DNA from 2 places in the Kineococcus anabasis genome. Region 1 is predicted to be linked to the other one. Evidence: riboswitches for the same ligand, from Rfam matches in the RefSeq annotation. Region 1 holds a riboswitch; the other holds the start of a gene.
The links. A riboswitch is a leader RNA that binds a small molecule or an ion and turns the genes downstream of it on or off. The one in region 1 is predicted to bind thiamine pyrophosphate.
Positions count from the first base shown of each region.

Region 2: it holds a riboswitch for thiamine pyrophosphate, as region 1 does, so the genes downstream of both, ACYQBY_RS19265 (ECF transporter S component) here and thiO (glycine oxidase ThiO) in region 1, are expected to answer to the same signal.

Region 1 covers NZ_BAAIHU010000001.1:576,441-584,116, reverse strand. The annotation lists gene moeB (molybdopterin-synthase adenylyltransferase MoeB) at 4-1,194, opposite strand; gene ACYQBY_RS02635 (thiazole synthase) at 1,191-1,979, opposite strand; gene thiS (sulfur carrier protein ThiS) at 2,012-2,254, opposite strand; gene thiO (glycine oxidase ThiO) at 2,345-3,511, opposite strand; TPP riboswitch at 3,500-3,607, opposite strand; gene thiE (thiamine phosphate synthase) at 3,700-4,377, shown strand; gene aspS (aspartate--tRNA ligase) at 4,466-6,244, shown strand; gene ACYQBY_RS02610 (phosphatase PAP2 family protein) at 6,241-6,960, shown strand; gene ACYQBY_RS02605 (OmpA family protein) at 7,032-7,676, shown strand, end outside.
Region 2 covers NZ_BAAIHU010000012.1:157,132-164,807, reverse strand. The annotation lists gene ACYQBY_RS19300 (DUF418 domain-containing protein) at 1-308, shown strand, start outside; tRNA gene ACYQBY_RS19295 (tRNA-Gly) at 558-631, opposite strand; gene dcd (dCTP deaminase) at 778-1,353, shown strand; gene ACYQBY_RS19285 (hypothetical protein) at 1,398-2,393, shown strand; gene ACYQBY_RS19280 (EAL and HDOD domain-containing protein) at 2,390-3,682, shown strand; gene ACYQBY_RS19275 (DUF4235 domain-containing protein) at 3,734-4,015, opposite strand; gene ACYQBY_RS19270 (hypothetical protein) at 4,031-4,165, opposite strand; TPP riboswitch at 4,324-4,428, shown strand; gene ACYQBY_RS19265 (ECF transporter S component) at 4,481-5,161, shown strand; gene ACYQBY_RS19260 (ATP-binding cassette domain-containing protein) at 5,170-6,702, shown strand; gene ACYQBY_RS19255 (energy-coupling factor transporter transmembrane component T family protein) at 6,699-7,439, shown strand; gene chvE (multiple monosaccharide ABC transporter substrate-binding protein) at 7,491-7,676, shown strand, end outside.

The DNA.
Region 1 (7,676 bases):
GGCTCAGTACCGCGGCAGGGCCGGGTCCACCTCGTCCGCCCAGGCCAGGACGCCGCCGCGCAGGCTGCGCACCCGCGTGTAGCCGGCGGCGCGCAGGGCGGTCAGGGCGCGGGCCGAGCGCGCACCGCTCTTGCAGTGCAGGACGACGTCCACGTCGGCTGGGATCCGCGGCAGGGCGTCGCCGGAGAGGATCCCCTCCAGCGGCACGTTCACGGCGCCGGGCACCGCGACGATCTCGCGCTCGTGCGCCGGGCGGACGTCGACGAGGAGGAACCCCGGCCCGCCCGCGGAGCGCTCCCGCAGCATCCCCGCGAGCTCGGCCGCGCCGACCTCGGGCACCGGCGCGGCGGTGCCGACCGCGCACGCCGCGCCCACCGGGGCGGGCCCGGCGGCCGTGGGCGCGGTGGCTGTGGGCGCGGCCCGGCGGGTGGGGTCCTTCGCGACGCGCAGGGTGCGCCACGTCATGGCCAGGGCGTCCAGGACGAGCAGCCGCCCGAGCAGCGGGCGCCCGGCCCCGGTGATCAGCTTGACGGCCTCGGCGGCCATCACGGAGCCCACGACGCCGCAGACCGCGCCGAGCACCCCGGCCTCCTCGCAGGACGGCGCGTCCCCCGGTGCGGGCGGCTCCGGGTACAGGTCCCGGTACTGCGGCCCGCGCGCCTCCCACGACAGGCCCACCTGCCCGCCGAAGCGCAGCACCGCCCCCCACACGCAGGGCACCCCGGCGGCGGAGCAGGCGTCGTTGACGAGGTAGCGGGTGGGGAAGTTGTCGCTGCCGTCGAGGACGAGGTCGTAGCCGGCGACGAGGGCGCCGACGTTGCCGGGTGCGAGGCGCTCGGCGTGGGTGACGACCCGCACGAGGGGGTTGATCCCGGCGATGGTCTCCCGGGCGCTGTCGACCTTGGCGCGGCCGACGTCGGCGGTGGAGTGCACGACCTGCCGCTGCAGGTTCGACTCGTCCACCACGTCGTCGTCGACGACGCCGATCGTGCCGACCCCGGCGGCCGCCAGGTACAGCAGGACGGGGGAGCCGAGGCCGCCCGCGCCGACGACGAGGACGCGGGCGTTCTTCAGCCTCCGCTGCCCGCTGCGCCCGATCTCCGGCAGCAGCAGGTGCCGGGAGTAGCGGCGCACCTCCTCGGCGGTCAGGTCCTCCCCGGGCCCGACGAGCGGTCCGAGCGCCTCCCCGCTCACAGCCCCACCTCGGCCATCCCGTCCAGGGGGCTGGCGCTGCGGGCGTGGTGGCGCCGCGGGATGCGCCCGGCCAGGCGCGCGGCCCGGCCCGCCTCGACGGCCAGCCGCATCGCGCGGGCCATGGTGACGGGGTTGCGCGCCCGGGTCACCGCCGAGGCCAGCAGGACCGCGTCGCAGCCCAGCTCCATCGCCAGCGCCGCGTCGGAGGCCGTGCCGATGCCGGCGTCGAGGACGACGGGAACCCCTGCGCGGTCGGCGATCAGCTCGATGTTGTGGGGGTTGAGGATTCCCAGGCCGGTGCCGATCGGGGCGCCCAGCGGCATGACGGCGGCGCAGCCGGCCTGCTCCAGGCGGCGGGCCAGGACGGGGTCGTCGCTGGTGTAGGGCAGGACGGTGAAGCCGTCGGCCACGAGCGCCTCGGCGGCGTCGAGGAGTTCCACCGGGTCCGGCAGCAGGGTGTGCTCGTCGGCGACGACCTCCAGCTTCACCCAGTCCGTGCCGAGCGCCTCGCGGGCCAGGCGTGCCGTCAGCACCGCCTCCCCGGCGGTGCGGCAGCCGGCGGTGTTGGGCAGCACCCGCACCCCGAGGCGGCGCAGCACGTCCAGCAGCGACCCGCGGGCGGCGGGGTCCACGCGGCGCATCGCCACGGTGGTGAGCTCGGTGCCTGACTCCGCGAGGGCGCGCTCCAGGACGTCCAGGTTCGCCGCGCCACCGGCGCCGGTGATGAGCCGGGAGGAGAACTCCTGCCCGGCGATGCGCAGCGGGTCCCCGGTGGCCGCGGTCAGGCCGCCCGTGCCGGTCAGCTCAGTGGTCACGCTCAGCCCCCCGCCACCGCGGTGAGGACCTCGACGCGATCGCCCTGGCGCACCCGCCGCTGCTGCCAGTGCCCGCGGGGGACGACCTCGTCGTCCACGGCGACGGCGACGCCGTCGGTGCTGGCGCCGGGCGGGAGCAGGCGGGCCACGACGTCGGCGATGCTCGTGCCGGCCGGGGCGCTGCCGTCCTCGCCGTTGAGCCGGAACCCGACGGCGGCCGGGGCGTCGGCGGTGGGGGTGTCCATGGCGTCCTCTCCTCTGGTGCGGTGCTCGTCGCGCGGTGCTGGTCGCGCGGTGCTGGTCGCGGGGCTGCTCGTCGCGGGGTGCGCGGCCGCTCAGCGCAGGGCGGGCTCGGGGGCGCCCACGCCGAAGCGGGCGGGGGAGAAGGGCCGCAGCACGTCCGGGAGCGCCTCCCCGGCCAGCAGCGCGGCGACGGCCTCCCCGGTGATCCCCGCCAGCAGCATGCCGTTGCGGTGGTGCCCGGCCGCCAGCAGCAGGCCGGGCAGGGCGCCCTCGCCCACGAGGGGGCCGTTGTCCGGTGAGCCGGGGCGGCAGCGGGCCGCGGTCTCGGCGAGCTCCAGTTCCGCCGTCACGGGCAGCAGCGCCTGCGCGTCGCGCAGCAGCTCGTACACGCCCCCGGCGGTGACGGTCTCGTCGAACCCGCGGTCCTCGGACGTGGCGCCCACGACGAGCTCGCCGTCCTCACGCGGCACGAGGTACACGGACGCTCCGCGCACCACGCCGCGCACGGTGCGCGAGAGCACCGGCCGCAGCGCCGGGGGGGTCCGCAGCCGCAGGATCTGCCCCTTCACCGGGCGCACCGGCGGCAGGAGGCCGGCGGGCACCCCGGGCGCCTCCCCGGCGGCGGCACCGGCGGTGAGCAGCACCCGCTCCGCCGCCAGGACCGTGCCGTCGGCCAGGTCGAGCCCCACGGCGCGGCCCTGCCGCACGCGCACGGCGGCCCGCTGCGCGTGCACCCGCACCCCGGCGGCGGCGCACGCGGCGCGCAGCCCGGCCAGCAGCCGGCGGTTGTCGACCTGGTGGTCGCCCTCCACCCACAGCCCGCCCGCGACGTCCGGGGAGAGCAGCGGCTCCAGCCTGCGGCACTCGCGGGAGGTGAGGCGCTCGGAGGTCAGGCCCAGGGAGCGCTGCAGGTCCTGCGCCTCGGCGAGCACGGCCCGGTCGGAGGGGTCCAGGGCCACCGCGAGGGTGCCGCAGCGCCGGTAGCCGACGCCGGTACCGCCCGCGGCCTCCACCTCCGCCGCGAAGAGCGCGTAGCCGCGCGCGGCCTCCAGGTTGAGCCGGAGCAGGTCCTCCTCGCCGGGGTGCAGCTCGGTGACGGGGGCCAGCATCCCGGCCGCGACGTGCGAGGCGCCCGAGCCGGGGGAGGGGTCGGCCAGGGCGACGCTCAGGCCGCGCTGCGCGGCGCGCCAGGCGCAGCTCAGGCCGATGACGCCGCCCCCGACGACGGCGAGGTCGTAGCCGGCGCGCGAGGACTCCACTGCACTCCCTTCGCCGGCACGACCCGGATCAGGTTCGACGGTCGGCGAGTCCGCTCGCCCTCTCAGCCCGCTGCACGGGCTCCCGTGGTCGGCCTCACCATACCCGCCGGGTCCGCGGCGCCCCGGCCCGCACGCGGGCGCCCGGCCGCCGGGCGGCCCCGGCGCGCACCGGTGGCAGACTCCCGCCCGTGCCCACGACCCCCGCCGCCGGCGCGGCCGTCCGCCTCGCCGACGCCCGCCTGTACCTGTGCACCGGCGCACGCCGCCGCCAGGGCGACCTGGAGCAGTTCCTCGACGCGGTCCTGGCCGGCGGCGTCGACGTGGTGCAGCTGCGGGAGAAGGACCTGGAGGCCGCGGAGGAGCTGGAGCTGCTCGAGGTGTTCGCCGCCGCCGCGCGCCGGCACGGACGCCTGTTCGCGGTGAACGACCGCGCCGACGTGGCCCTCGCCGCGGGCGCGGACGTCCTGCACCTGGGCCAGCGCGACCTGCCGCCCGCCGCGGCCCGCCGCGTCGTCGGGCCGGACGTGGTGCTCGGCCGCTCCACCCACACCGCGGAGCAGGCGCGCGGGGCGGCCGCCGACCCGCAGGTCGGCTACTTCTGCACGGGACCGGTGTGGGCGACGCCGACGAAACCCGGGCGCGCGGCGGTGGGAACGGACCTCGTGCGCCTCGCCGCCGCCACCGGCACCGCGACGCCGTGGTTCGCGATCGGCGGGATCGACCTGGGCACCCTCGAGGAGGTGCTCGACGCGGGCGCCCGCCGGGTCGTCGTCGTGCGGGCGCTCACCGAGGCGGACGACCCGGGAGCAGCGGCCGCGGAGTTCGCGCGGCGGCTGCGCGAGGCCCCGGCGCCGGCCCCCGCCTGAACGACGCGCCCCGACCGGCCGGTCCGTAGGATCGCCCCGCGGCCGGGCGCACCGACGCGGCCGCCACCCCGACGGAAGGACAGCCCCCGTGCTCCGCACCCACGAGGCCGGCACCCTGCGCGCCGACGCCGCCGGCACCACCGTGACCCTCACCGGGTGGGTGGCACGCCGCCGGGACCACGGCGGGGTCGCCTTCCTGGACCTGCGGGACGCCTCGGGCGTCGTGCAGGTCGTGGTGCGCGACGAGGTCCTGGAGCGCGGCGGCGCCCACGACCTGCGCAACGAGTACTGCGTGCGCGTCACCGGCACCGTGGGCGCCCGCCCGGCGGGCAACGAGAACCCCAACATCCCCACCGGCGCCGTCGAGGTCGCCGCGGAGGAGCTGGAGGTCCTCAACCCGGCCGCGCCCCTGCCCTTCCAGATCGACGAGCACGTCCAGGTCGGCGAGGAGGCGCGGCTGCGCTACCGCTACCTGGACCTGCGCCGCCCCGCGCCGGCCGCCGCGATGCGCCTGCGCAGCGAGGTCAACCGTGCCGCCCGGGAGGTCCTGCAGCGCCACGCCTTCGTGGAGGTCGAGACGCCCACGCTGACGCGCTCCACCCCCGAGGGTGCCCGCGACTTCCTGGTCCCGGCCCGCCTGCAGCCGGGTTCCTGGTACGCGCTGCCGCAGAGCCCGCAGCTGTTCAAGCAGCTCCTCATGGTCGCCGGGCTGGAGCGGTACTACCAGATCGCCCGCTGCTACCGCGACGAGGACTTCCGCGCCGACCGGCAGCCGGAGTTCACCCAGCTCGACGTGGAGATGAGCTTCGTCGAGCAGGACGACGTCATCGCCCTCGCCGAGGAGGTCCTCACCGCGCTGTGGGGCCTCGTCGGCTACGAGGTGCCCACCCCGCTGCCGCGGATGACCTACGCCGAGGCCATGGCGCGCTTCGGCTCGGACAAGCCGGACCTGCGCTTCGGGGTGGAGCTGACCGACTGCACGGAGTTCTTCTCCGGCACCACCTTCCGCGTGTTCCAGGCCCCCTACGTCGGCGCGGTCGTCATGCCCGGCGGCGCCTCCCAGCCGCGCAAGCAGCTCGACGCCTGGCAGGAGTGGGCCAAGCAGCGCGGCGCCCGCGGCCTGGCCTACGTGCTCGTCGGCGAGGGCGGCGAGCTCGGCGGGCCGGTCGCCAAGAACCTCTCCGAGGAGGAGAAGGCGGGCATCGCCGCCCACGTCGGCGCGCAGCCCGGCGACTGCATCTTCTTCGCCGCCGGCCCGCGGGGCGCCCAGCGCGCGCTGCTGGGCGCGGCCCGCCAGGAGATCGCGCGCCGCTGCGGCCTGATCGACGAGGACGCGTGGGCGTTCACCTGGGTGGTGGACGCGCCGATGTTCGAGCGGGCCGACGAGACCGACGACGTGGCCGTCGGCTCGGGGACCTGGACCGCGGTGCACCACGCGTTCACCTCCCCGAAGCCGGAGCACCTGGACACCTTCGACACCGACCCCGAGAACGCCCTGGCCTACGCCTACGACATCGTCTGCAACGGCAACGAGATCGGCGGCGGCTCGATCCGGATCCACCGCCGCGACGTGCAGGAGCGGGTGTTCGCGGTCATGGGCATCGAGGAGGAGCAGGCGCGGGAGAAGTTCGGCTTCCTGCTGGACGCGTTCTCCTTCGGTGCGCCCCCGCACGGCGGCATCGCGTTCGGCTGGGACCGCGTGGTGGCGCTGCTCTCCGGTGCCGAGTCCATCCGCGAGGTCATCGCCTTCCCCAAGTCCGGCGGTGGGCTCGACCCGCTGACCGGTGCGCCGGCGCCCGTCACGGCCGCGCAGCGCCGGGAGGCCGGCGTGGACGCCAAGCCGCAGGTGGCACCGGCGGCCCCGTGACGGACCGTCCCGGGGCGCGTCCCCGGCCGGGAGCGCCGCGGCGGCCCGGCTGGGGGCTCGTCGCGGCGCTGGCGCTGCCGTTCGCGGTGCTGACGGTGCTCGTCGCCACCGGCTACGGGCCGCTGCTGGCGCTGGACGGCGCGGTGAACCGGTGGGCGGGGGGCCTGGTCGCGGCCGAGCCGGCGCTGGGGCGGGCCGGGCGCGTCGTGGAGGCCGTCACCCAGCCCGGCTGGTGGTGGGTCTGCGCCAGCGCGGTGGCCCTGGTCGCGGTGTGGCGGGGCGCCCGCCGCAGCGTGGGCGTCGTGGCGGTGGCGATCATCGTGGGCGGTGCCGCGTCCCCCCTCGCCAAGGACCTGGTGGGCCGGCGCCGCCCCCCGCTGGACACGCTGCTGACGACCGCCGAGGGCGGCGCCTTCCCCTCCGGGCACGTGCTCGCCGCCACGGTCGTGGGCGGCTGCGGGGCGCTGGTGGCGGCCCGGGCCCTGCGGCGGGCCGCGCACCGGCGGCTGGTGTGGGCGCTGTGGGTGGCGGTCGTGGCGCTCGTCGCCCTCGACCGGCTGGTGGTCGGGGCCCACTGGCTCAGCGACACGCTCGGGTCGGTGTCGCTGGGGGCCGCGGTGGTGGCCGCCGCGGCGCGGGTGCTGGCCGGGACGGACCCGGACCGGGGACCGGGACCGCGCCGGGCGCCGGGGCGCGGCTGGGCGCGGCCCGGGTGAGGATGGGCCGCGACGGCGCGCGGACCGCCCCGGCGGCCCGCCACGGCACCCTCGGCGAGCGGGAGAGACGCATGCACCGCACGGACCACCGGCCGCACGTGCCCGCGCGGCGACGCCGCCCGAGCGGCCCGCCCGCCCGCCTCCGCGGGGGCCTGCCGGCGGTCCTAGCGCTCCTCGCGGCGTGCGGTGGCCCCTCGCCGGCGACCGGGCCGGCAGCGGGGGAGGCGGCGGGAGGCCCGTCGCAGCAGGACTGCCGCGAGCTGTTCACCGCGCAGCCCGGTACCGGCCCCGACCTCGTCGTCCTCACCGACACCACCCGCGACGCGCCGCTGCGGGGCCTTCCGCCCACCGCCGCCGCCGCGGTGCAGCAGGTGTCCCTCGCCGGCGGCACCGTGACCCTGCTCGGGGTGAACGGGGCGGACGCCGCACCCCTGGTGCTCCTGGAGCGGGCGGCGGTGGCCGACCCGTCGGCGGGCACCGCGCGCTCGCGGCGGATCAGCGAGCTGGCCCCGGCGTGCGTGGAGCAGGAGATCGCGCGCGCCATCCCGACCGCCGCGGGCAGCGACCAGCTGCGGGCGCTGCAGGAGGTGGCGCGGCGCACCCCCGAGGGCGGGGACGCGCTGGTGCTGACGAACGGCGTGTCCACCGCCGGGGTGCTGGACATGACCCGGCTGCCGGTGGTGGGCGTGGAGCCGGCCGCCGTCGCCGCCGCGGTG
Region 2 (7,676 bases), on a different contig from region 1:
ACGCGGCGCTCTTCGGGGTGCTGGCTGCGCGTGCCCGGCGAGGTGCGGGGCCGCTGCTGCGGGCGCTGGCGGCGGGCGGGCAGCGGTCGATGACGTGCTACCTCGGGCAGTCGGTGGTGTTCTGCGCGCTGCTGCCGGCGTGGGCGCTCGGGCTGGGCGAGGGCATGGGGGTGGCGAGCGCCTCGGCGCTGGGGGTGCTGACGTGGATGTCGCTGCTGGCGGGCGCGAACGTGCTCGCCCGAGCCGGCCGCCGCGGCCCGGCGGAGGTGCTGCTGCGCCGCCTCACATACGGCCGCGCGAAGGCATAGCGCAGGGTGGCTGTCCTCCCGCAGCGGCGCCGGCGCAGGAAACCGCTGCTGACGAGGGCTCGGTGTGCGGAGGGCGCGGCGCGTCGTGCGGGTTCACACGGCCTCGCGTGCGCTTCGCAGGCGGATGGCGACACGTCAGCGCCCTCCCGGTCGTGCTCTCAGGCACGTAGCGGGCGCGCCGCCTGGGCGCGGGTGGATGCGACGAAGGCCCAGTGTCAGCGATCATGCCGCTGGCCTGGGCCTTCGTGGTGGAGCGGGTGACGGGAATCGAACCCGCGCTATCAGCTTGGGAAGCTGAAGTTCTACCATTGAACTACACCCGCGAGCGCCCACAGGGGACGTCTGGGCCTACTGTAGCCGAGGCTCCGGGGTGCGTGGGCCACCCCCGCACACCCCGCGCCACGGCCCGCCGGTGCCCGCCGCGCGGTGCTCCCCACCCTCCCCGCACCGGGACGGGTACCGTGATCGTGTGCTGCTCTCCGACCGTGACATCCGGGCCGAGCTGGCCAGGGGACGCGTCCGCCTGGACCCCCTCGACGAGTCGATGGTGCAGCCCTCCAGCGTCGACGTGCGCCTCGACCGGTACTTCCGGCTCTTCGACAACCACAAGTACCCGGTGATCGATCCGGCGGAGGAGCAGCCCGAGCTGACCCGCCTGGTGGAGGTGGACTCCTCCGAGGCCTTCATCCTGCACCCGGGGGAGTTCGTGCTGGCCTCGACGCTGGAGCAGGTGACGCTGCCGGACGACGTCTCCGCGCGCCTGGAGGGCAAGAGCAGCCTGGGCCGTCTCGGGCTGCTGACGCACTCGACGGCCGGCTTCATCGACGCGGGCTTCTCCGGGCACGTGACGCTGGAGCTGTCCAACGTCGCGACCCTCCCGATCAAGCTGTGGCCGGGCATGAAGGTCGGGCAGCTCTGCTTCTTCCGGCTGTCGAGCCCGGTCGAGCATCCCTACGGCAGCCCGGGGTACTCCTCCCGCTACCAGGGGCAGCGCGGCCCGACGCCGAGCCGGTCCCACCTGTCCTTCCACCGGACCGAGATCTAGCCTCCCGCCGGCCACCGCGCCGGCGCGGGTGACGAGGAGCTGACATGGGTGTGCTGGGGCAGTGGGTGCGGCAGCTCGGCGGCGACGGGGACCCGGCGCCGGAGGAGCTGGCGGGCATGCACCTGCTCCTGCTGCCGGAGGCGGTGCCGCAGCCGGACATCTCCGCGGCGGTCCGCTGCCGCCATCCGGAGGCGCCCTCCCGCGGCCGGGCCCTGGTGCTGGACGAGCAGGCCGGCGGCGAGGCCGCGCTGCTGTTCGGCGCGGTCGACCTGACCCCGCGCCGGGCGGCGCTGGCGGGCGTGCCGCGCCCGTGGCGGCGGGTGGTGGCCCTGTCGGCGCCGCGGCGGCGTGCGCCGTTCCCCCCGCCGGAGGCGGACCGGGACGGGCTGCACCACGCGTTCCCCGAGGGCCTGCCCACGGGCACCGAGGGCGAGGGGGTGCGGCTGCTGCTGGCCCTGGCGCGGCGCTTCGGCGGGGCGGTGCGCGTCGCCGGGTCCGGGGAGGTGCTGCGGCCGGACCGCTCGCGGACCGTGGACCACCTCGTGCGGACCACGACGTGGCTGGAGCCGGAGGAGCTGCTGGAGGCCCTGGGGGACCTCCTGCCGGACGCGGAGGCCGCGCGCTCGGGCGACCTGGAGGAGCTCGTCGACGGCGGCCCGGTCCCGCTCGGGGAGGGGGACGCCGGGACCGGTACGGGCGAGGGCCCGCCCGTGCCGGAGCCGTACGTCGTCTCCGCCGCCCTGGACGGTGTCGACGTGCTGCTGCTGGTGCACCCGGAGGAGGAGGACCCGGTGCCCGCCCCGACGTCCGCCGGGGGCGCCGGGGTCACCACGTACGAGGTGCGCTGGGACCCCGCCGACGGCGGCGAGCGCTTCGCGGAGGACCCGGGGGAGCAGCACCGCGCCGAGCGGACCCGCGCGCAGGCGGTCGTGGCGCGGGTGAGCGCCGCGGTGCTGGACCGCACCGGGGGGATCATCCTCGACGAGGACCTGCTGCCGGTGGTGCTGGTGGGGCCGCCCCCACAGCGGGGGGCGCGGTGACCGGCCCCCGGAGAGCTGCGGACCCGCTGGCGGCGGCCCCACCGGTGGAGCCGCACGGGCAGCTGCCGGGGCACGTGCCGGTGCGGGTGGGCAGGCAGGGCATCTACGACGTGCGGCGCACCCTCGTCGCCTACGAGCTGCTGTTCCGCGCGCACGGCGGGCAGCACGCGGGGCTGACGGACCAGGACCAGCAGGACCGCGCCACCTCCCAGGTGATCAGCGCGACGTTCGGCGACTTCGGGGTGGACCAGATCGCCGGCTCGATGCCCCTGTTCATCAACCTCACCCGGGGCTTCTTCACGGGGGAGCTGCCCATCCCGTGCACACCCAGCCAGGTGGTGCTGGAGCTGCTGGAGGACATCACCGTCGACGAGGAGGTGCTGGAGGGCCTGCGGGAGCTCCAACGGCAGGGCTACCGCATCGCCGTGGACGACTTCGCCGGTGAGGAACACCGCTTCGACGCCGTGCGCCTCGCGTCCTACGTGAAGATCGACCACTCCGCGACGGGGGAGTCCTTCGAGGAGGTGCTGCGCCTGGCGAGGGAGCTGAACCCGCAGGCGCAGGTCGTCGTGGAGCGCATCGAGGAGGAGGCGGTCTTCGCGGCGTGCCGCGACCTCGGCGTCGACCTCTTCCAAGGGTTCCTGCTGCAGCGGCCGGTGACGCTGGAGCGGACCAGCCTGTCCCCCTCGCAGGTGGTGTGCCTGCGGCTGGTGCGGGCGCTGACCGGCGAGGAGGCGCCCATCGAGGAGATCGAGGAGCTCGTCGCGTCGGACCCCGGGCTGAGCGTGCGGGTGCTGCGGACGGTGCGCTCCGCCGCGCACGGCACCGTGCAGGAGATCACCTCGCTGCGGCAGGCGATCGCGCTGCTGGGGCGCCGGCAGCTGTGCTCCTGGGTGGTGCTGCTGCTGCTGGGCGGGGTGGCCCGCTCGGACCGGGAGCAGTTCGTCCTGGTCCTGGCGCGGGCCGCGGCGTGCGCGCGCCTGGTGCGGCAGGACGTCGACGTCGCCTACACCGTGGGCCTGCTGTCGGGCGTGTCGAAGGTGCTGGGCGTCGGGGCGGGGGAGCTGGTCGAGACGACGGGGGTGGCGCCGAGCGTGCGGGCGGCGCTGCTGGACCACGAGGGCCCGGCCGGCCGGGCCCTCGCGGCGGTCCTGGCGTACGAGGAGGAGGACCCGGCGGGCGTCAGCGCCGCGGGGCACGAGCTGTACGAGGTGTCCCGGGTGTACCTCGCGGCCCTCAGCGGCGCCATGACCTCGGTGGAGGTGGTCACGGAGGGCTCGGCGGCCTGAGCGGCGTGCCCGGCGGGGCGGGGCCGCCACCGGGCACGCCGCCCGGGTGGATCAGGTGGGGCCGTGGCCCATGCCGGGCGGGCGCGCGCCGACGGCCTTGCGGTAGTAGGCGGCGGCCTGCCGCTCGGCGATCAGCCGCGCGATGCCGATGACGGCACCGGAGGCCAGCGCCCACAGCACGGCCTCCTTCCAGCCCACGTCCGGGTCCTCCGGGTTGTCCGGCGGGTTGGTGCCCGTGGCGAGCTTCCAGCCGCGCTTGGTCACCGCGTTGGCGAGGGCGCCGGCGCCGACGGCGGCACCGGTCCCGAGGAGTTTCCACAACATCGCGTTCATGGTCCGCACCCTGCCCTACAGGACATCGGCGAGCCAGCGCAGCACCGGCACCAGCGCGGTGGCCGACAGCGCCAGCATGCCCAGCGCGACGACCAGGGCCACGAGCCGCACCCCGCGGGAGGGTCCGCCGGTGTCCGGGTCGCGCAGCATCCTCAGCACGGTGCACAGCCTCGCAGGAGCACGGCACGGCCTCGCAGGAGCACGGCACAGCCTCGCAGCAGCACGGGGCACAGCCTCGCAGGTCCGGGCCGGTGCCGTCCCGCCACCACCGCGGGACGCCGGGACCGGCCCGGCGTCCGGTACCGTCAGCAGCACGACAGGGGAGCGCCGCGGGGCGCTGAGAGTGCGGGAGACCGCAGACCCTCGAACCTGACCCGGTTAGCACCGGCGTAGGGAGTCGGGCCGTCTCGACCGGGGCTCACGGAGAGCACCCGGTCCCCCTCCTGTGTACCGGGAGGACATGTCATGACCGCGCACACCCCCCAGACCGGCCGGGCGGGCACGCCGCCGGTGGAGCGGGAGGCCGACGGCGGCAGCGTGCTGGCGCGCCGGCCGCTGACGCGCTGGCGGACGGTCGACCTGACCACCGCCGCGATGCTCGGTGCCGCCTTCGGTGTCGTGTTCTGGGGCTGGGACCAGCTCTACTACGCCCTCTCCCCGACCCTGACCGCGCTGTTCCCGCCGGTGACCGCGATCGTCGCCGGCGTCTGGCTGCTGCCCGCCGTGGTCGGTGCCCTCGTCATCCGACGCCCCGGTGCCGCGCTGTTCGTGGAGGTGCTGGCCGCGACCATCGAGGCGCTCCTGGGCAACGTGTGGGGCACGAACGTCCTCATCTCCGGGTTCCTGCAGGGCCTGGGGGTCGAGATCGTCGTCGCCGCGGTGCTCTGGCGCCGCTTCGGCCCGGCCGTCGCGGTGCTCGCCGGGGTGGCCGCGGCGACCCTGGAGGTCACCGCCTGGGAGTGGCACTCCTACGTCGCCGACTACTCCTGGACGTGGAAGCTGCTGTACCTGCTGTTCTTCGCCGTCTCCGGTGCCGTCGTCGCCGGTCTCGGCGGGTCCGCGCTGGTGCGGGCGCTGGCCCGCGCAGGCGCGCTGCGCTCCTTCCCCGCGGGGGCGGAGGCACGCCGCGCCCGCACCGGCGCCTGACGCCCACCGTGCCCGGCGTCCCGGCCCGGGGGGGCACCGGCGGCGCCGCGCTGCGCGTGCGGGGCCTGACGTGGCACCCGCACGGCGCGGCGCGGCCGGTGCTGTCCGGGGTGGACCTGGACGTGGGACCGGGGGAGCGGGTCCTCCTGGTGGGGCCGAGCGGGGCGGGCAAGTCCACGCTGCTGCGGGCCCTGGCCGGGCTGCTCGGCGACCACGAGGGCGACGCGGCCGGGGAGGTGCTGCTCGACGGGGCGCCGGTGCGCCGGGGTGCTGCGGGCCTGGTCCTGCAGGACCCGCTGGACGCGGTGGTCGCAGCGAGCGCCGGGCGGGACACCGCGTTCGGCCCGGAGAACCTGGCCCTGCCGCGGGAGGTGATCTCCGAGCGGGTGGCCGGGGCGCTGCGGGCGGCCCGCTTCCCCCACGGGCCGGGACGCTCGACGTCGGAGCTGTCCGGTGGGGAGCTGCAGCGCCTGGCGCTGGCGGGGGTGCTGGCGCTGCGGCCGCGGCTGCTGCTGCTGGACGAGCCGACCTCGATGCTGGACGCGGCCACGGCGGCGCTGGTGCGGGACGCGCTGCTGGAGGTCGCGGGGGACCGCACGCTCGTGGTGGTGGACCACCACGTGGGGGCCTGGGCGGACGCGGTGGACCGGGTGGTGGCGCTGGACGCCGCGGGGGAGCTGCTGGCGTCCGGCCCGGCGGGGGCGGTGCTGCGGGGGAACGCGGCGGCGCTGACCGCCGCGGGGGTGTGGCTGCCGGGACTGCCCGGGCCCGCCCCGGTGCTCGTGCCGGCGGAGCTGGTGGAGCCCTCGACGCCCGTCGCGGAGGGGACGACGGTGCTGCGGGGGCGGGCCCTGGAGGTGGTGCGCCGCCGCCGGGGCCTGCGGCCGGCTCCGCCGGTGCGGGTGCTCAGCGGGGTCGACGTGGACGTGCCCGCGGGGGCGCTGACGGCGCTGACCGGGGCGAGCGGTGCGGGCAAGTCGACGCTGGTGGCGGTGCTGGCGGGTCTGCTGCGGCCCACCGGCGGGGAGCTGGCGGCCGCGGCGGGGCTGGCGCGGGGCGCGGGGGCGCACCCGTGGCGGTGGACCTCCCCGCAGCTGGCGGCCCGGGTCGGCTGGGTGCCGCAGCACCCCGAGCACGGGTTCGTGGCGCACACCGCGCGCGAGGAGGTCCGCGCGACCCCGGAGGTGCTGGGGCAGGGGGAGCGCGGGCGGCGGCGCGCGGACGCGCTGCTGGAGCTGGTCGGGCTCGCGGGGCGGGCGGACGTCGAGCCGCACTCGCTCTCCGGCGGTGAGCAGCGCCGCCTCGTGCTGGCCGCCGCCCTCGCCGCGGGGGCGGGGGTGCTGGCGGCGGACGAGCCGACGGTGGGGCAGGACCGCGGCACGTGGGCGCTGGTGGCGGGGGCGCTGGCGTCGGCGGCCGCGGCGGGTGCCGCGGTGGTGGCGGCCACCCACGACGGTGCGCTCGTGCGCGGGGCGCGGCACCGCGTGCACCTGGACGCGGGGTCGCTCGCGGCCCCCGGTCGGGCGGAGGCCGTGGCGTGAGCGCGCCCGCCGTCGCAGCTCGCGCCCGCACCCGGCTCGTCGCCCGGTGCGGGCCGCTGTCGCTGCTCGCGGTGTCCCTGGCCGCCGCCGTCGGGGCCCTGTTCGTGGACTCCTGGCGGGTGGGCCTCGTGGCGCTCGGCGTGCAGCTCGCGCTGGCCCCGTTCGCGGCCTCGGGGGTGCGCGCCACGCTGGTGCGCCTGGTCCCCCTCGGCATCGGCGCGCTGTCCGTGGCGTGGTCCACGTGGCTGCTGGGGGAGGGCGGCCCGGACCGGCTGGAGGTGGCGGCCGGGGCGGCGCTGCGGATCGTCGTGCTGGTCCTGCCCGGCGCGCTGCTGCTCGGCTGGATCGACCCGAGCCGGCTGGGGGACCACCTGGCGCAGCGGCTGCGGCTGCCCGCGCGGCCGGTGGTGGCGGCCTCGGCCGCGCTGCAGCGGTTCGAGTCCCTGCACGAGACGTGGGACTCCCTGGCGCGGGCGCGGCGCGCGCGGGGTCTGGGGCCCTCGCGCTCGCCGGTGCGGCGCGCGGGGTTCTTCGCGGCGATGACGTTCGGGATGCTGGTGGCGGCGCTGCGCTCGGCGGAGCGGATGGCCGTGGCGATGGACGCGCGGGGTTTCGCGGACTGCTCGCGGCGGACGTGGGCGGAACCGGCGCCGTGGACGGGGGCCGACTCGGCCCTGGTGGCGGTGGGGGCGCTGGTCGCGGCGGTCCCGGCGGTGGCGGGCGTCCTGCTGCCCTGAGGGTGCGGCGCCTACGATCGGACGGGGTGCACCGCGACGACAGGGGGCCACGTGATCGGCACAAGGCTCGGGGCGGCGCTGGCGGGGCTGGTGGTCCCGGTGCTGCTGCTCACCTCGTGCGGTGGCCCCGCCGGGGAGGGCGAGGAGCGCAGGGGCACCGTGGGGATCGCGATGCCCACGCGCACCTCGGAGCGCTGGGTCGCCGACGGCGCGAACATGGTGGAGCAGTTCGAGGCG